Regions from separate parts of the Streptomyces pimonensis genome, predicted to be linked through region 1. Evidence: riboswitches for the same ligand, from Rfam matches in the RefSeq annotation. Region 1 holds a riboswitch; each other region holds the start of a gene.
The links. Region 1 has a riboswitch for cyclic di-AMP ahead of KYY02_RS01885 (C40 family peptidase). Riboswitches for the same ligand answer to the same signal wherever they lie in the genome.
Positions count from the first base shown of each region.

Region 1 (4,678 bases):
TGAGCAGGTCCTCGGACCATGCGCGTGGCGCCCGCGAAGGACGTCTCGTCGATGGGGCCACGCGGACCGGGGCCGAGGGGTTCAGGGAGTGGATCATGCGGCCGTCGCCGGCGTGGACGCCGACGTGGCTGATGCCGGAGCAGAAGAAGGCCAGGTCACCGGGGCGGAGTTCGGAGCGGGGGATGCGGCGGCCGGTGTCGATGCGCGCTGTCGGGTCCTGCGGTGCGCTGCCACCCGGACGCCCGTCCTTCCCGGCGACCGCGCGGAGCGGGCCGCCGTCCCGCGGCCCGGCGGCGGAGGCACGGGGGGAAGCCGTCCGCCGCCGGACCTTCTCGGCGGTGGTGCCCGGATGTCGTCCCTGTACCGGACGGCGGTGGAGAGCCGGTCACCCGGGAAGGACCCTAGGCCCGGCCGCGCGGGCCCGGTAACGGGTTGTGCGGAAGTGGCGTGAGCGGACCGTCGGGTGACCGCAAGTGACAGGAACCCCGTCCTGGCTTCACCGTCTTCACTCAGGGTGGTGACCGATGCGGCGAAGGGGGGACGGACGAGGGTGCCGGAGTGCTACGAAGTGGCTGTGGCTAGGCTCCGGCCCCATGGACGTACTCATCCACCTCTTCGTCGGTCTGCACATCATCGGTATCGCGTCGCTCCTCGGCGGCTTCCTCACCCAGATGAAGGCGATGGGCCAGGGCACCGCCCGCTTCGTCCCCGCGATGCTGCACGGTGCGCTGACGATGCTGGTCACCGGTGTGGTCCTGGTCGGCCTCAACCAGGCCCAGGACTACTCCGTCGACAACATCAAGATCGGCGTGAAGCTGGCCCTGCTGATCGTGATCCTCGGCCTGGTCTACGTGAAGCGGGACGACGGGAAGGTGGACAAGGGCCTGTTCGGCCTGGTCGGCCTGCTGACCGTGGCGAACGTCTTCATCGCGGTGCTGTGGACCTGACCCCTTCCTCCACGGGGCCGGACGTGACCGTGGCCCGCGCGGCGGCGACCGCCGCCCACAACAGCCGCAGAGCGAACTCCGCCGCCGGCCCCGGCCGGGCGGCGCAGGCCGGCACGAGGCCGACCCGGGAGAGGATCCCGCGCCCCGCCGGGTGCAGGGCGACCGGCACGGTGCCGGTCGCCCTCACGGCGGCGCCGGCCGCCGGCGAACGCCGCGCCCACCAGGCGCGGAAAGGAGACGGGGGGACGGGGCCGGACATGCTCCGATGCCGGGAGAGCCCGCCGGGCTCCGTGCCCCCGGACAGGTCAGGCGGGGCGGACCACGCTGTGGACCGAGGACTCGCCGTCGTAGTAGACGGACTCCTCGCGGACGTACGTGCCGGGCTTCGGCGCGTGGATCATCATCCCGTTGCCGATGTAGAGGCCCACGTGGGTGATGTCGTCGTAGAAGAAGACCAGGTCACCGGGCCGGGCCTGGGAGACGGGGACCGTCGTGCCCGCGTCGACCTGGTCGTAGGTGGTGCGCGGGAGGGTGATGCCGGCGGCCTTCCAGGCGGCCTGGATGAGGCCGGAGCAGTCGTAGGAGCCGGGGCCGGTGGCGCCCCAGACGTACGGCTTGCCGATCTGCGCGCGGGCGAAGGCGAGGGCCCTCTCGGCCTTGGTGGCGTACGAGGAGTCCGTCGGCGTCGACGGTGAGGCGGCCGGGGCCGGGGCCGGGGCGCCCGACGTGCCGCCGTCCTGCCGGGCGGCGGTCCTCTCCTCGGCCTTCCGCTGCTCCGCCTGCTGCCGGGCGAGCTCGGCGGCCTTGCGGGCGGCCTCCTCCTGCTTCTCCTTCTCGATCGCCGCGAGCCGCGCCTTCTCCTCGGCGGTCAGCTTCGCCATCAGTTCACGCGCGTCGGTGAGCTTCTTCTGGACGGTGGCCTTGGCCGTCTTCAGATCGCCCTGGGCCTCGGTGAGCGTTCGGAGGCTCTCGGTGGCCTCCCGGCGCTTCTTCATCGTCTCGGACTGCTGGGCGACGTAGTCGTCGACCGCTTTCTTCTGGCGGCCGGTGATCCGGTCCAGCACCTGACGCTGGTCGAAGACGTCCTGCGGCGTGTGTGCGAGCAGGAAGGTCGCGGTGTCGGGAATACCGGAGCCGGTCCGGTACTGGGCGGCGGCGAAGGAGCCCAGCTCCTCCCGCGCGTCGTTGAGCTTCTGGGTGCGCTTGGCCACGTCGTCGAGGAGCGTGTCGACCTGCTTGCGCTGCTTCGCGGTCCGCTCCTTGGCCGCGTTGTACTTCTCGGTCGCCGACTCCGCCTGGCGGTAGAGGTCGTCGACCTTCTTCTCGACCTCCTCCAGGCTGGGCCTGCCGTCGTCGGAGGGGGCGGCGGTGGCCGTCTGGGAGAGCAGGGCCACGGAGGCCAGGGCGGCCGTGGCGAGGGCCGGGGGCCGGATGCCTGCCACGCGGATGCCGGGGGTGCGCGACTTGCGGTGCGACGCCAAGGGAGGCGACTCCTTCCCACGCTCCGCCTACCGGGTTAGCTGTCGGGTTCGGGCGGGTGCTTGGAAGGGTTGCCCTACGGCCGCTCCGCGAGGGAGTGGGCCGATTCACCCCGTGATCTCGGTGGGTCCCCGGCTCCGGCTGCCGCGCGAGGGGCAGGGACGGACTCGGCGGAGGCCGCGCGGCCCGGCGAGGTTCGCCGGTGGGGGTCGTGCGGCCCGCCCGCACCGTAGCCAACCGGTGTGGCCCCTGTGAAGGTTGATGGGTGATATGCCCGATACATTTTCGTGACCTCGCGCGCGGGGTGACTCAGGGTGAGACGGTGTTCCTGGAGGGTGAGGGACCCGTTCAGGCCGCCGGAAGCCGGGGATGTTCCCGGGGTGGCCCCGGGTTGTCGGTGGAGCGCCCTAGACTCGGAGAGCGATGAGCAGCCTCTTTGACGACAGTTTCCTGGCGGACCTCCAGGCCCAGCGGGGCCCCGAGGGCGAGCCCCCGCCACCGCCCGAGGACGAGCACGTACCGGAGCCGATCCCGGACGACCTGTTCGGCGGGAAGTTCGACCTGCCGCCGGAACGGGACACCCACTACCGTGACGGCGCCCCGCGCCCAGTGATCGACGCCGCCGCGCTCCTCGAGGGGCTGAACGACAACCAGCGCGCCGCCGTCGTGCACTCCGGCTCCCCGCTGCTCATCGTGGCCGGCGCCGGTTCCGGCAAGACCCGCGTGCTCACCCACCGCATCGCCCACCTGCTGGCCGAGCGGCACGTCCATCCGGGCCAGATCCTCGCGATCACCTTCACCAACAAGGCCGCGGGCGAGATGAAGGAGCGCGTCGAGCAGCTCGTCGGCCCACGCGCGGGCGCCATGTGGGTCATGACGTTCCACAGCGCGTGCGTGCGCATCCTGCGTCGCGAGAGCAAGAAGCTCGGCTTCACGTCGTCGTTCTCGATCTACGACGCCGCCGACTCCAAGCGGCTGATGGCCCTGGTCTGCCGCGACCTGGACCTCGACCCCAAGCGCTTTCCGCCGAAGTCCTTCAGCGCCAGGATCAGCAACCTGAAGAACGAGCTGATCGACGAGGAGGACTTCGCCGCCCGGGCGGCCGACGGCTTCGAGAAGACCCTCGCCCAGGCCTACGCGCTCTACCAGTCCCGGCTGCGCGAGGCGAACGCGCTGGACTTCGACGACCTGATCATGACGACGGTCAATCTGCTCCGCGCCTTCCCGGACGTCGCCGAGCACTACCGCCGCCGGTTCCGGCACGTCATGGTCGACGAGTACCAGGACACCAACCATGCCCAGTACGCCCTGGTGCGCGAACTCGTCGGCACCTTTGAGCACCCCGCCGGCGTACCGTCCGAGGCCGAGGTCCCGCCCGCCGAACTGTGCGTGGTGGGTGACGCCGACCAGTCGATCTACGCCTTCCGCGGCGCGACGATCCGCAACATCCTCCAGTTCGAGGAGGACTACCCGGACGCGACCACGATCCTGCTGGAGCAGAACTACCGTTCCACCCAGACCATTCTGAGCGCGGCCAACGCCGTCATCGAGCGCAACGAGTCGCGGCGCCCCAAGAACCTGTGGACCAACGCCGGCACGGGCGCGCGGATCACCGGGTACGTCGCGGACACCGAGCACGACGAGGCCCAGTTCGTCGCCGACGAGATAGACCGCCTCACCGACGCGGGCGAGGCGAAGGCGGGCGACGTCGCCGTCTTCTACCGCACCAACGCCCAGTCCCGTGTCTTCGAGGAGGTCTTCATCCGCGTCGGCCTGCCCTACAAGGTCGTCGGCGGCGTCCGCTTCTACGAGCGCAAGGAGGTCCGGGACGTCCTGGCCTACCTGCGGGTGCTCGCCAACCCCGAGGACTCGGTGCCGCTGCGCCGCATCCTCAACGTACCCAAGCGGGGCATCGGCGACCGCGCGGAGGCGATGATCGACGCCCTCGCCCAGCGCGAGAAGATCAGTTTCCCGCAGGCGCTGAAGCGCGTCGACGAGGCGTACGGCATGGCCGCGCGGTCGTCGAACGCCGTGAAGCGGTTCAACACGCTCATGGAGGACCTTCGTACGGTCGTCGAGTCCGGCGCGGGCCCGGCCACGGTCCTGGAGGCGATCTTCGAACGCACCGGCTATCTGGCCGAGCTGCAGGCCTCCACCGACCCGCAGGACGAGACCCGGATCGAGAACCTCCAGGAGCTCGCCGCCGTCGCCCTGGAGTTCGAGCAGGAGCGCGGTGAGGGCGAGGCGGTCAC
Region 1 is NZ_JAHWZY010000001.1:374,998-379,675, forward strand. It holds gene KYY02_RS01870 (LuxR C-terminal-related transcriptional regulator) at 1-3, shown strand, start outside; partial or broken gene KYY02_RS01875 (C40 family peptidase) at 18-208, opposite strand; gene KYY02_RS01880 (hypothetical protein) at 594-947, shown strand; gene KYY02_RS01885 (C40 family peptidase) at 1,253-2,428, opposite strand; cyclic di-AMP (ydaO/yuaA leader) riboswitch at 2,437-2,609, opposite strand; gene pcrA (DNA helicase PcrA) at 2,850-4,678, shown strand, end outside.

Region 2 (4,678 bases), on a different contig from region 1:
GACGACGTCCGGGAGTACCTCTGGGAACGGCTGGACGGGCTGCTCTCCGGCACCCCCGTCGACTATGTGAAGTGGGACTTCAACCGCTGCTTCAGCGACGTCGGCTGGCCGGACGACCCGTATCCGCAGCGGCTGTGGATCGACCACGTGCGCGGTCTGTACGCCCTGCTGGACCGGTTGCGGGCGGCCCATCCGGGCGTGGCCTTCGAGTCCTGCTCGGGCGGCGGCGGGCGGATCGACCTGGGAGTCCTCTCCCGTACCGACCAGGTGTGGACCTCGGACAACACCGACCCGCTCGACCGGCTCGCCATCCAGCACGGCTTCAGCCAGATCCATCCGGCCCGGGTGATGGCCGCCTGGGTCACCGACAGCCCCAACGCGATGCTCAACGGGCGGGTCAGTTCGCTGCGCTTCCGGTTCGTCAGCGCCATGGCCGGGGTGCTCGGCGTCGGCGGCGACCTCGCGCGGTGGACGGAGGAGGAGCTCGCCGAGGCGCGGGAGTGGGTCGCGCTCTACAAGGAGATCCGGCCCCTCGTCCAGCGCGGCGACCTGTACCGGCTGCGTCCTCCGGAGGGCGGGCTGAGCGCGGTGCAGTACGTCCTCGGCGACGAGACCGTCGTCCTCGCCTGCCTCCAGGCCCAGCACCACGGAGAGCCCGTTCCGGCCCTCCGGCTGCGCGGCCTCGATCCGGAGGCGTCGTACGAATGCCGTGAAAGCGGCGAAACGCACCGGGGCGCCGTCCTGCTGCACCACGGGCTGCACACCGGTCTGCGGGGAGACCTGGACGCCGCGGTGTTCCGGCTGCGGCGCCGGTGATCGCATGATTGGCGCGTCATGTCCGATTGATGCGCTTCGCCGTAATGTGCCCCGAAAGAAAGGGGGATGGGGAGGGGTGCGTGAGCATCGTCATATCCGTGACGATGTGTTGTCGCCATGCTCACGTAATTCCGTGGAGGGGCAGGGGAATTCGTGCGGGAAGGGAATCCCGGCTGACGCTCGGTGACGTCTTTTCCGTATGTCGATCACGAAAAAGCGTGTTCGCGGTGAACCTCGCGCTTGTCCCACCGCGTCCGGGTCGCTTACGTTCGCCACCGATCCGGACGGACGCCTAATCCTGCCGCCGCCCGGAGCCCGCACACACTGACCCGTCCACGGCAGGAACGGGGGACCCACAGGTACGACTGCCTGTTCCGGTTCCCGGAACGGCTTGGGGTTAAGCCACGCGACAGCGCGGCCGGGCATCTCCAGCCCGCACCCGACAGCTCACCTCGTAGGCGCCGGAGAGGAATTCGACATGCCCGCGAAGGGTAAGCACCGCCGTACCAGGACCCAGCGTTTCACCCGCTCCATCGCCGTCGCCGGAACCGGTGGCGCCGCACTCGCCCTGCCGCTCCTCGGCACCACCGGCGCGCACGCCGCCACGCCGCAGAGCGCCCCCGAAAAGGCCGTCCAGTCCCTTTCCGCCGGCCAGAAGACCGTCACCGACAAGGGCGGCGAGGCCCGCACGTACACCGTGAAGGCCGGGGACTACCTCGCGAAGATCGCCGAGGCGGAGAACGTCGACGGCGGCTGGAAGAAGCTCTACGCGGACAACCGCGAGGCCATCGGTGCCGACCCGTCACTCATCCACCCCGGTCTGAGGCTCTCCGTCGACGTCGGGGCCGCCACGGCCGCGCCGCAGGAGTCGCCCTCCGCCGCGGCCCCGCAGGCCCCGGAGCGGAAGACCGAGCAGCCCGCCGAGCAGCCCTCCCCGGACACCTCCACCCGGACCACGAACACCGACCAGGCCGCGAGCGCCTCCGGTTACAGCTCCCCGGTGCCCGGCGCCGGCCTCGGCACCGCCTACAAGGTGGCCGGCAGCATGTGGTCCAGCGGCTACCACACCGGCGTCGACTTCGCCGTCCCGACCGGCACCTCCCTGAAGGCCGTCGGCGCCGGCACCGTCGTCTCCGCGGGCTGGGCCGGAGCGTACGGCAACCAGGTCGTCCTCAAGCTCGACGACGGCCACTACGCCCAGTACGCCCACCTGTCCTCGCTCTCCGTCTCGGCCGGCCAGGCCGTGACCGGCGGCCAGCAGGTCGGTCTCTCCGGCTCGACCGGCAACTCGACCGGCCCGCACCTGCACTTCGAGATCCGCACCACCCCGGACTACGGCTCGGACGTGGACCCGGTCTCCTACCTCCGCTCGAAGGGTGTCGCCATCGGCTGACCCCCGACGACCTCCCCGACGCGCGCGCCGGAGGCCGGACCCCGATTCCCGGGTCCGGCCTCCGGCGTATTCCGGAGTTGGCCAACATTTTGGAAGTGTCTTATCTCACCGTGCGTCAACCTTTCCTTACGGTCGCGTAGGTCACATTCGAAGGTGAATCATGAGCGGTTGTGGCAGACGATTCGAAGAGTGACAGCAGAGCAGTGATCGGGTCGTACGTGGCGGTGGGGGACAGCTTCACCGAGGGTGTCGGCGACCCCGGCCCCGACGGGGCGTTCGTCGGCTGGGCCGACCGGTTCGCCGTGCTTCTCGCGGACCTCCGGCCCGAGGGCGACTTCGAGTACACCAATCTCGCCGTGCGCGGAAAGCTGCTGGACCAGATCGTGGCGGACCAACTGCCGAGGGCGGTCGAACTCGCCCCCGACCTGGTCTCGTTCTGCGCGGGCGGCAATGACATCCTCCGCCCGGGCAGCGATCCGGACGAGGTGGCCGAGCGGTTCGAGCGGGCGATCGCCGCGCTCACGGCCGTGTCCGGCACGGTGATGGTGACGACCGGGTTCGACACCCGTGGCGTTCCCCTGCTGAAGCATCTGCGCGGCAAGATCGCCACGTACAACGGGCACGTACGGGCCGTCGCCGACCGCTACAGCTGCCCGGTGCTCGACCTGTGGTCCCTCAGGAGCGTCCAGGACCGCAGGGCCTGGGACGCCGACCGGCTGCACCTGTCGCCGGAGGGACACACCCGTGTCGCGCTCCGCGCCGGGCAGGCCCTCGGCCTGGAGGTCCCCGCCGACCCCGAACAGCCCTGGCCGCCCCTGCCGCCCCGCGGCACGTTCGAGGTCCGACGGGACGACGTCCAGTGGGCCCGCGAGTACCTGGTGCCGTGGATCGGCCGCCGGCTGCGCGGGGAGTCGTCGGGCGACCACGTGATCGCCAAGGGGACGCTGTCCCCGGACGACATCAAGGTGCGGATCGCCGCGGTGGCGTGAGAGCCGCTTCGCCGGTGGCGGCGGTCCCCCGCACCGCGGTGCGGGGGACCGCCGCACATAATGGAATGTCTGACCGACTCCACTTGGAGGCACCGTGGCCGGTTCCCGTTCCCAGAGCTCCGGGCCGCGCGCCCTGCGGCCCGTGTCCTTCGGCGCGGACCCGAGTGGCGAGCGCATGGCACGCATCCGCAGATCCCCGCACTTCAAGGACGGGGTCTTCCGGAATCCCGGGGGCGCCGCCCGGATCCGCCCGACGGGGGCGACGCGGGACCTGGCGAAGACCTACTTCGACAAGGACTCCCGTTCCCGCCGCGCCCCGAAGGGCGCCGTCCCGGTGCACCCGACCACCCTGGCCGACATCTCCCGTCCGCCGGCCACCGGGCTGCGCCTGACCTGGATGGGCCACTCCAGCGTGCTCGCGGAGATCGACGGACACCGGGTCCTGTTCGATCCCGTGTGGGGCGAGCGCTGCTCGCCGTTCCCCTTCGCCGGGCCCAGGCGACTGCACCCCGTGCCGCTGCCGCTGGCCGCGCTCGGCCCGGTCGACGTCGTCGTGATCTCCCACGACCACTACGACCACCTGGACCTGCCCACGGTCAAGGCGCTGGCCGGCACGGACACCCTGTTCGCCGTACCCCTCGGCGTCGGCGCCCGCCTGGAGCGCTGGGGCGTATCCTCCGGGCGGCTGCGCGAGCTGGACTGGCACGAGGCGACGGAGGTCGGCGGCCTCACCCTCACCGCCACCCCGGCCCGCCACTTCTGCGGCCGGGGCCTGCGCAACACCCAGCACACCCTGTGGGCCTCCTGGGCGGTCGCGGGCGGGGAGCACCGGATCTACCACAGCGGTGACACCGGCTACTTCGAGGGCTTCAAGGACATCGGCGCCGATCACGGCCCGTTCGACGCCACGATGATCCAGGTCGGCGCGTACTCGGACTTCTGGCCCGACATCCACATGACGCCCGAGGAAGGCGTCCGGGCCCATCTCGACCTGCAGGGAGGCAGTCCGGGCGGGGTGCTGCTGCCGATCCACTGGGGGACGTTCAACCTGGCGCCGCACGCGTGGGCGGAGCCGGGGGAGTGGATGAAGGACGTGGCCGAGGGGGCGGGGCAGGCGGTGGCGTTCCCGCGGCCGGGTGAGCCGTTCGAGCCGGCGGGGAGGCTGCCGGTGGAGGCGTGGTGGCGGGCGGTGTCCGGTCCGATCGCGCACCCGTGGCGGCGTCCCCGGATCGCTGAGGGCGTGGCCGGAGCGAGCAGGGGTGATCTCGATCTCGCGGGTGAGCGGTGAGGTCGGCCGGGGACGAGCTCGGCGAGATGGCCCGGACACGGGAGCTTCTCCCGGCTGAAGAGCAGGATCGTGTACGGGGAGCCTTGGGCAGGGCGCCTCGCACGGAGCGTGATGCCGCTGCTCCGCGATTCAGGTCCTTGCCGTTCCTGGACGGCTCGTCTCGACTCGTCGTCCGGACACGCGCCTTGGAGC
Region 2 is NZ_JAHWZY010000011.1:208,146-212,823, reverse strand. It holds gene KYY02_RS13970 (alpha-galactosidase) at 1-816, shown strand, start outside; cyclic di-AMP (ydaO/yuaA leader) riboswitch at 1,132-1,290, shown strand; gene KYY02_RS13965 (M23 family metallopeptidase) at 1,295-2,209, shown strand; gene KYY02_RS13960 (SGNH/GDSL hydrolase family protein) at 2,413-3,198, shown strand; gene KYY02_RS13955 (MBL fold metallo-hydrolase) at 3,293-4,486, shown strand.
Region 2: it holds a riboswitch for cyclic di-AMP, as region 1 does, so the genes downstream of both, KYY02_RS13965 (M23 family metallopeptidase) here and KYY02_RS01885 (C40 family peptidase) in region 1, are expected to answer to the same signal.

Region 3 (4,678 bases), on a different contig from region 1:
CCTCGGCCTCGTCGGGGACGGGAGGGGCGGGCGTGGAGCGCCCTGCGGCAGCGGTGGCGGCGGGCGACGGGCGGGAGGAGGCGGGCGTGCCGTCGGCGCCGATCCGGTCGTAGCGTACGGTGGCGATGAACTCGCCGCCGACGGTGGCCGCGAGTCCCACCCGGTCCACGAAGTCGTGGTGCGTGAAGCGGTGGACGTCCTTGGCGGACAGACGAGGGTAGGGCGCGAAGAAGCGGTAGTACTTCGACTCGTCCGACACCTGCTCGTAGAAGCTGACCAGGCGCTCGGCGTCATCGACGGTGATGGGGCGGATGCGCGCGGTGCCGCCGTCGCGCAGCACCACGTCGGCTTCCCAGTGGGCGGGGTACTCGTACCGGTCCGACGAGGTCTGCATGGGCCCAGAGTACGGCTCGCGTACGGCGACGGCGCGAGGCAGTCTGTGGTGGACGACAGCCGGACCGAGGCCGCGGTCCGGCCGCCACCGGGAGCGGACGCCGCCCCCGGGCATGCTTCACGATGTGGGAAACTGGTCTAGACAACCCTGAACAGTGAAGGGCAGCAACACATGGCTGAGCGCCGCGTCAACGTCGGCTGGGCCGAGGGTCTCCACGCCCGCCCCGCCTCCATCTTCGTCCGAGCCGCCACGGCCGCAGGCGTCCCGGTGACGATCGCCAAGGCCGGGGGCGACCCGGTCAACGCGGCCTCCATGCTGGCCGTCCTGGCCCTGGGCGCCCAGGGCGGCGAGGAGGTCGTCCTCGCTTCCGACGCCGAGGGCGCCGACGCCGCCCTGGACCGTCTGGCGAAGCTGGTCTCCGAGGGCCTCGAGGAGCTCCCCGAGACCGTCTGAGCATTCACGACCACGGGAGTCGTCTCCTCGACGGACGCCCGTCCGTCTCACCGAAAGGCCCGCCCGGACCACCGGACGGGCCTTTCGCTTTCCCTTTTCCAAGCAGCACGAATAACCCCCGGAATTACTCCCTCTTTGTATACGGCAGCCGTGTTAATGCCGGAGACCCGTCATGTTTACGGCATGTTGCGAGTTCCTCACCCGGTCCGCGCGGCCGGCGCCGGAGGCGAAACGCAGGCGGTGCCCGGCGCTCGCGCGCTCGGTGTGCAGCGCCGTGACGGACCGCGCGCGGTCGCCGTCGCCGCGCGCCACGGCGTCCACGATCGCGCCGTGCTCCGCCCAGTACCCGACCGGATCGGACGGACCCTCGGCGGCGTACATCCAGGCGATCTTGTGCCGCAGCTGGGTCAGCGCCGAGGTCAGCGCCGGGCTGCCGGTGGCCTGGGCGAGCGTCTCGTGGAACCAGCCGCTCAAGGAGCGCAGATCGTCGCTGTGGCCCTGACGGGCGCGTTCCTGCCCCAGCCGGACCAGGCCGCGCAGCACCTTCAGATGGGCCTCGGTGCGGCGCTGGGCCGCGCGGGAGGCGCCGAGCGGCTCCAGCAGCATGCGCATCTCCAGCAGGTCGGCGGCCTCCTGCTCGGTGGGTTCCGCGACGCACGCGCCCGCGTGCCGCCGGGTCACCACGAACCCCTCGGCCTCCAGCGTGCGCAGCGCCTCCCGGACGGGGACGCGGGAGACACCGTAACGGCGGGCGAGGACTTCCTCGGTGAGCCGGCCGCCGCGCTCGTGGACACCCGCGACGATGTCGTCCCGGATCGCCGTGCACACCGAGTGCGCGGGAATACGCATGACCGACCTCCGCTTAATCCCCGTGAAACGTCGACGATTGACGTGTGTTCCGTGACTCTATTCCAATCAGCGGGAATTCACGACGGCGGACCGGAATCCATGCGCGTTTTTCGGACGAGCGCCGACCGGAAACACCGGTGCCCCGGCTCGGGGAGCCGGGGCACCGGGAAGTCCTCGGGTCAGAGGCTGACGCCGTGCGCGCGGAGGTAGGCGACGGGATCGAGGTCGGAGCCGTACTCGGCCGTCGTACGGGCCTCGAAGTGCAGGTGCGCGCCCGTGACGTTGCCGGTGGCGCCGGAGAGGCCGATCCGCTGCCCGGCGGCGACCTGCTGGCCCACCGAGACGCCGATGGACGACAGGTGGGCGTACTGGGTGTACGTGCCGTCGTTCATCCTGATGACGACCTGGTTGCCGTACGAGCCGCCCCAGCCGGCCTCGACGACGGTGCCGATGCCGACCGACTGGACGGGGGTGCCGCTCGCGGCGTGGAAGTCGACACCGGTGTGGCTGCCGGAGGACCACAGCGAGCTGCCGGCCCGGTAGCTGGTCGAGACGTACGAGCCGGGGATCGGGGAGACGAAGGTGCTGAGGCGCTCGCGCTCGGCCTCCCGCGCGGCGCGCTCCTTCTCCGCGCGGGCCTTCGCGGCGGCCTCCTCGGCGGCCTTCTCGCGCGCCGTCTCCTCGGCGGCCTTCCGCGCGGCGGCCTCGGCCGCCTCCCGGGCGGCCTCGTGCTGGGCGGCCGCCTGGGCCTCTATCCGCTCGGCGACCGCGTCGCCCAGGGTGACGACGGGCGTGAGGCCGGTCTGCGCGGCAGCGGGCTCGGCGGCGAGTGCGGGAGCCGCGAGGGAGCCGACGACGCCGGTGGTGGTGAGCGCCGCGACGCCCGCCGCGCGGGCGGTGCCGCGCTGCATCCTGCTGGGACGACGGTGCTTGCCCGGGGCGCGGGTGAACGCCATGTACAGGCTGGTCCTTTCCTTCCCTCTCGCCTACCGGGTTAGCTGACGGGTTCGGAGCAGGAAGGTCTCCTACGGGCCCCCTCGCGACACGCGCGGGCGTCCGATTCACCCCAGGGACGTATGTGGGTCCCCGGCTCCCCTGGCTCGCGCCGTACGGGGACTCGGCGATGGCTGTCCGGTGCCGCGGGTGCGGCGCACTGACCGACGAACAGCCCGGACGAAGCTATGCGGGACGCCTCCCGATCCTCAAACGGATCCGGGTTTTTGTAGCGCATCCCACAGGGCAGACAGGCAACCTCCGCCCCAATTCGGGCATACGAGGGCCCTGGTGGCTCTCCTGCCACCAGGGCCCCGAGCGTGTGCGCCGTGGCGGCTCGCTACTCGGCGGTCACGACGGTGACTTCGCCGATCCCGAGGGCCTCCACCGGCGCCTTGATCTGCGCCGCGTCGCCGACGAGGACCGTCACCAGGCGGTCCACCGGGAAGGCGTTCACGACGGCCGCGGTGGCCTCCACGGTGCCGGTCGCGGCCAACTGCCGGTACAGGTCCGCCTGGTAGTGGTCGGGCAGGTACTGCTCGACCTGGTCGGCCAGGGTGCTCGCGACGGCCGCGGCGGTCTCGTACTTGAGCGGCGCCACACCCACGAGGTTCTGCACGGCGACATCGCGTTCGTCGTCGGTGAGCCCTTCCGCGGCGAGCGTGCGCAGCACCGTCCACAGGTCGTCGAGGGCGGGTCCGGTGTTCGGGGTGTCGACGGAGCCGCTGATCGCCAGCATCGCCGCGCCGGCACCGTCCGGGGCGGACCTGAGGACCTGCCCGAACGACCGTACGCCGTAGGTGTATCCCTTCTCCTCACGCAGCACGCGGTCCAGGCGGGACGTGAGGGTGCCGCCCAGGCAGTACGTGCCGAGCACCTGCGCGGGCCACACGCGGTCGTGCCGGTCGGGCCCGATGCGGCCGATCAGCAGCTGCGTCTGGACGGCGCCGGGGCGGTCCACGATCACGACGCGGCCGGTGTCGTCCGCGACCACCGGTGGGACGGGCCGCGGCTGGGCCGGGGAGCCGGCCCAGGCGCCCAGGGTGCCGCCGAGCAGCGCGTCCAGGTCGATGCCGGTGAGGTCGCCGACGACCACGGCGGTGGCCGTGGCGGGGCGGACGTGCTTCTCGTAGAAGGTGCGCACGGCCGCGGAGTCGATGCCGGTGACCGTCTCCTCGGTTCCCTGGCGGGGGCGCGACATGCGCGAACTCGCCGGGAACAGCTCCTTGGAGAGCTCCTTGGCGGCGCGGCGGGAGGGGCTGGCCAGCTCGTGCGGGATCTCGTCGAGGCGGTTGCGGACCAGCCGCTCGACCTCGCTGTCGGCGAACGCGGGCGCCCTGAGCGCGTCGGCGAGCAGCCCGAGGCCCTTGGTGAGCCGGGAGGCCGGCACCTCCAGGCTGAGGCGGACGCCGGGGTGGTCCGCGTGCGCGTCCAGGGTGGCGCCGCAGCGCTCCAGCTCGGCGGCGAACTCCTCGGCGGAGTGCTTGTCGGTGCCCTCGGAGAAGGCCCGCGCCATGATCGTGGCGACACCGTCGAGACCGTCCGGCTCGGCCTCCAGGGGCGCGTCGAGGAGCACCTCGACGGCGACGACCTGCTGGCCGGGACGGTGGCAGCGCAGCACGGTCAGGCCGTTGTCGAGCGTGCCCCGCTCGGGGGCCGGGAAGGCCCAGGGCTTGGCGTCGCCCGCCTGCGGCCGCGGGTGGAAGTCCATCGTGGCGAGCTCGGTCACTTCGCCGTCTCCTCGTTCTCGTCGGCGCCGGCAACTGCGGCGGCTTCCTCGGTGTCCTCGCCCTCCGGGGCGACCGGCTCGTAGACGAGCACCGCGCGGTTGTCGGGGCGCAGGCGGGCCTTGGCGACCTCCTTCACCTCCTCCGCCGTCACCTCCAGGACGCGCTGCACGGCGGTCAGGGCGAGCTGCGGGTCGCCGAACAGGACCGCGTACCGGCACAGTTCGTCGGCGCGGCCGGCGACCGTGCCGAGCCGGTCGAG
Region 3 is NZ_JAHWZY010000055.1:14,525-19,202, reverse strand. It holds gene KYY02_RS31420 (bifunctional acetate--CoA ligase family protein/GNAT family N-acetyltransferase) at 1-394, opposite strand, end outside; gene KYY02_RS31415 (HPr family phosphocarrier protein) at 566-847, shown strand; gene KYY02_RS31410 (GntR family transcriptional regulator) at 1,001-1,696, opposite strand; gene KYY02_RS31405 (M23 family metallopeptidase) at 1,876-2,652, opposite strand; cyclic di-AMP (ydaO/yuaA leader) riboswitch at 2,665-2,829, opposite strand; gene KYY02_RS31400 (M16 family metallopeptidase) at 3,030-4,418, opposite strand; gene KYY02_RS31395 (M16 family metallopeptidase) at 4,415-4,678, opposite strand, start outside.
Region 3: it holds a riboswitch for cyclic di-AMP, as region 1 does, so the genes downstream of both, KYY02_RS31405 (M23 family metallopeptidase) here and KYY02_RS01885 (C40 family peptidase) in region 1, are expected to answer to the same signal.

Region 4 (4,678 bases), on a different contig from region 1:
CACCTACGCCCTGCTCACCCACCCCGGACAGCGCGACCGCCTGCAGCGCTCCCTCGCCGCCGGGGAACACGGGCTGCTGGAGACCGGTGTCGAGGAGCTCCTGCGGTACGACGGTCCCGTGGAGCTCGCCACCTGGCGGTTCGCCACCGAGCCGGTCACCATCGGAGGGCAGCGCATCGCGGCCGGCGACCCCGTTCTCGTCGTGCTCGCCGCCGCGGACCGGGACCCGGAGCGGTTCGGCGACCCGGACGTGCTCGACCTCGGCCGGCGCGACAACCAGCATCTGGGGTACGGCCACGGCATCCACTACTGCCTGGGGGCCCCGCTGGCCCGGTTGGAGGGCCGGACCGCGCTCGCCACCCTGCTGACGCGTCTGCCGGACCTGCGGCTCGCGGTGGAGCCGGCCGAACTCCGCTGGCGGGGCGGGCTCATCATGCGCGGACTGCGCACGCTCCCGGTGGACTTCACTCCTCCGCGGAGGTGAAGGACCGGACCGCCGTCCGCAGTGACCCGGAGTGGGCCAGCGTAAACATGACACGCCCTCAGCTCTGTGATCTTCACGTGATCTGCGCGGCATGAACTTGTGACAAGTGATCGTCTGCCGATACGTTCACCCATCAAGTGCGGTGCCCAGGGCTTCACTCACCGCACCTGTCGTTGCTGTTCTGCGAAAGGTCTCCGCATGCTCTCCGGGAACGGTCGGCACCGTCGCCCCCGCCAGGCTCCGGCTCTCCTCGTCGCGGCCGGAGTGACCGGCTCCGCCATCGCGATCCCGCTCCTCGGGGCCGGCGGCGCCAGCGCGGCCGACGGCACGACCTGGGACCGGGTCGCCGAATGCGAAAGCGGTGGCTCCTGGAGCCAGAACACCGGCAACGGCTATTACGGCGGCCTGCAGTTGACCCAGGACGACTGGGAGGGCTACGGCGGCCTGGACTACGCGGCCAGCCCCGACCAGGCCAGCCGCGGTCAGCAGATCGCCGTGGCCGAGAGGATCCTCGCCGACCGGGGGGTCGGCGCCTGGCACACCTGCGGACCGACGGCGGGCCTCGAGCAGGACTCGGCGCCGGCCGACATCGACACGGGTGTGGCGGAGGACTCGTCCGGCTCCTCCGGCCTCACGGGCTCGTCCGGCTCCACGGACCCGTCCGGATCGGCGGACTCCGCTGATCCGGCCGCTTCGCCCTCGCCGTCGGCCACGTCCGGCGCCGAGGAGCCGGAGGACGGCGAGGGTGCGACCGGTGGATCGGCGAAGTCCGACGGCTCGGCCGGCTCGGGGAAGGAATCGGACACCGGCTCCGACGACGGATCCGGCGCCTCCCCCTCCGCCTCGGCCACTCCCAGGAGCGACGAGTCGGCCACGTCCGGCCAGAACACCGGCTCCTCCGAACTCACCGGCACCGAGGACGCGAGCGGCGGCCGTCATCGTGGCATCAGTGCCGAGGAGGGCGAGGCGGAGGACCGTGCGGCGGACTCGTCCGGACGGCACGCCTCGCGCGGTGCCGACGCCCCGCGCGACGCAGCCGACGGCTCGTACACCGTGCGCACCGGCGACAGCCTCTCGTCCATCGCCGGCTCCCTCGAGCTCGACGGCGGATGGCGGTCGCTCTACGCGGAGAACGAGCAGGTCGTCGGTGCCGACCCGGACCTCATCCTGCCGGGGCAGGAGCTTGAGGTCGGGATCGAACCGGGCGGAAAGTGACGCCCGAAAGGGTGTAACTCCGACGACAGTTGACGTCACGATTCGCGGCCAATGTCCGCTTTGAAGGCTGTGAGAGATAGGTCTCAGAAGCCCTGATCGTCTTTGAAATTCCGCGGATCGCGTGCCTACGGTCGTGATCGCTCGCCATCGCGGGCCCCGGCTGCCGCCACGCCGAATCCTGCCAGCGGCAGCACGGGAACAGTCGTCGCGTCATGCGCCGCAGGCAGGAGCGGGGGACCCAAGGTAAGCGCCCCTTCCGGTGATTGACACCGGATCGGGCTTGGGGTGGAGCCGCCTCCCGTGAGGGACGCGGCCGGGCAACTCAACCGGCCCGAACCCGACAGCTCACCTCGTAGGCGTCGGTGAGGGGATCCAACCATGCTGTTTTCCGGCAAGGGCAAGCACCGTCGTCCGTCCAAGGCCACCCGCGCGATCGCCGTCGCCGGTGTCGCCTCCGCCGCCGTCGCCGCCCCGCTGATGGCGGCCGGCAGCGCCTCCGCCGCCACCGCCTCCGAGTGGGACGCCGTCGCCCAGTGCGAGTCCGGCGGCAACTGGTCCATCAACACCGGCAACGGTTACTACGGCGGCCTGCAGTTCTCCGCCTCCACCTGGGCCGCGTACGGCGGCACGCAGTACGCCTCCACCGCCGACCGGGCCAGCAAGGCGCAGCAGATCGAGATAGCCGAGAAGGTCCTCGCGGGCCAGGGCAAGGGCGCCTGGCCGGTCTGTGGCAAGAGCCTGTCCGGTGCCGCCTACACCGGCTCCTCCTCGAACGGCTCCTCGGCCGGCTCCTCGCAGGGCACCGGTTCCACCGGCACGCGTGAGAGCGGGCAGAAGGCCTCCCGCTCCGCCGAGCGTCCGGCCGCCGAGCAGAAGACCGAGCAGAAGACCGAGCAGAAGGCCAAGGAGAAGACCGTCACCACCCCGACCGGCGAGAAGGTCGAGAAGGGCGACGGCGAGTACAAGGTCGTCAAGGGCGACACCCTCAGCTCCATCGCCGCCGAGCACGACGTCGCGGGCGGCTGGGCCCAGCTGTTCGAGCTGAACGACGACATCGTCGACGACGCCGACCTCATCTACCCGGGCCAGCAGCTGCACCTGAAGTAAGCGGCCGCCCCCTGCTCCCGCCCCGGTGCGTCTTCCCCCGTACGCGCCGGGGCGGGGTTTTTCACGGCCGGGTTTCCGGGAACGGCTTTGTTTCGTTCGGAAACAATTTACTCTCGGTTCTGTCCACGGGACGGGCGGCCGGATGGCCGATCGCCCGGAGCCGGTTAGGCTCGGTCTCGCAAGACCCTTCGGGGTCCTGCTCACCCGCGTCACATCCAAGAAGGAGATGCTCGTGCCGTCCATCGACGTCGTCGTAGCCCGGGAAATCCTGGACTCCCGAGGCAACCCCACGGTCGAGGTCGAGGTCGGCCTCGACGACGGCAGCACGGGTCGTGCCGCCGTCCCGTCCGGCGCCTCCACCGGCGCCTTCGAGGCCGTCGAACTCCGTGACGGCGATGCAGGCCGTTACCTGGGCAAGGGCGTCGAGAAGGCGGTCCTGGCCGTCATCGAGCAGATCGGCCCGGAGCTCGTCGGCTACGACGCCACCGAGCAGCGCCTGATCGACCAGGCGATGTTCGACCTGGACGCCACCGACAACAAGGGCTCCCTCGGCGCCAACGCCATCCTCGGCGTCTCGCTCGCCGTCGCCCACGCCGCCTCCGAGGCCAGCGACCTCCCGCTCTTCCGCTACCTGGGCGGCCCCAACGCGCACCTGCTGCCGGTGCCGATGATGAACATCCTGAACGGCGGCTCGCACGCCGACTCCAACGTGGACATCCAGGAGTTCATGATCGCCCCGATCGGCGCGGAGTCCTTCTCCGAGGCCCTGCGCTGGGGCGCCGAGGTCTACCACACCCTGAAGAAGGTCCTGAAGAGCAAGGGCCTGGCCACCGGCCTCGGCGACGAGGGCGGCTTCGCCCCGAACCTCGGTTCCAACCGCGAGGCCCTCGACCTCATCCTCGAGGCCATCAAGGAGGCCGGCTACACCCCGGGCGAGCAGATCGCCCTGGCGCTCGACGTCGCCGCGTCCGAGTTCTACAAGGACGGCTCCTACGCCTTCGAGGGCAAGGAGCGCTCCGCCGCCGAGATGACCGAGTACTACGCCGAGCTCGTCGACGCGTACCCGCTCGTCTCCATCGAGGACCCGCTGTTCGAGGACGACTGGGAGGGCTGGAAGACCATCACCGCCAAGCTCGGTGACAAGGTCCAGCTCGTCGGCGACGACCTGTTCGTCACCAACCCCGAGCGCCTCGCCCGCGGCATCGAGGAGGGCGCCGCCAACGCCCTGCTGGTCAAGGTCAACCAGATCGGCTCGCTGACCGAGACCCTGGACGCCGTCGAGCTGGCCCAGCGCAACGGCTTCAAGTGCATGATGTCCCACCGCTCCGGCGAGACCGAGGACGTCACCATCGCCGACCTGGCCGTCGCCACCAACTGCGGCCAGATCAAGACCGGTGCCCCGGCCCGCTCCGAGCGCGTCGCCAAGTACAACCAGCTGCTGCGCATCGAGGAGATCCTCGACGACGCCGCGGTGTACGCCGGCCGCAGCGCGTTCCCGCGCTTCAAGGGCTGAGCGCCGCCCCTGCAGGCGGCGTCGTACGTACGTCCCCGTACCCGGTCCCGTACCGTGTGCGGGGACGTACGCACGTATGAAGGCGAACCGGAGGCGGAACATGGCGGTCAGGGACCGGGACCGTTTCTCCACCGCGACCAGGATCCGGCTGATCGGTGAGCAGACCGCGGCCCGGGTCTACCGCTCGCAGACCAGGCGTCAGGCCCGCCGCTCCCGGTTGACCGGACGGGCGGCGCTGCTCGCCCTGGTGGTCTGCTCCCTGATCGTCGCCCTCGCCTACCCCATGCGGCAGTACGTCTCCCAGCGCGCGGACATCGCCGACCTCCAGCAGGAGCAGGACGAGACCCGCCGACGGGTCG
Region 4 is NZ_JAHWZY010000027.1:7,153-11,830, forward strand. It holds gene KYY02_RS23725 (cytochrome P450 family protein) at 1-484, shown strand, start outside; gene KYY02_RS23730 (transglycosylase family protein) at 683-1,699, shown strand; cyclic di-AMP (ydaO/yuaA leader) riboswitch at 1,905-2,073, shown strand; gene KYY02_RS23735 (transglycosylase family protein) at 2,078-2,806, shown strand; gene eno (phosphopyruvate hydratase) at 3,039-4,319, shown strand; gene KYY02_RS23745 (FtsB family cell division protein) at 4,420-4,678, shown strand, end outside.
Region 4: it holds a riboswitch for cyclic di-AMP, as region 1 does, so the genes downstream of both, KYY02_RS23735 (transglycosylase family protein) here and KYY02_RS01885 (C40 family peptidase) in region 1, are expected to answer to the same signal.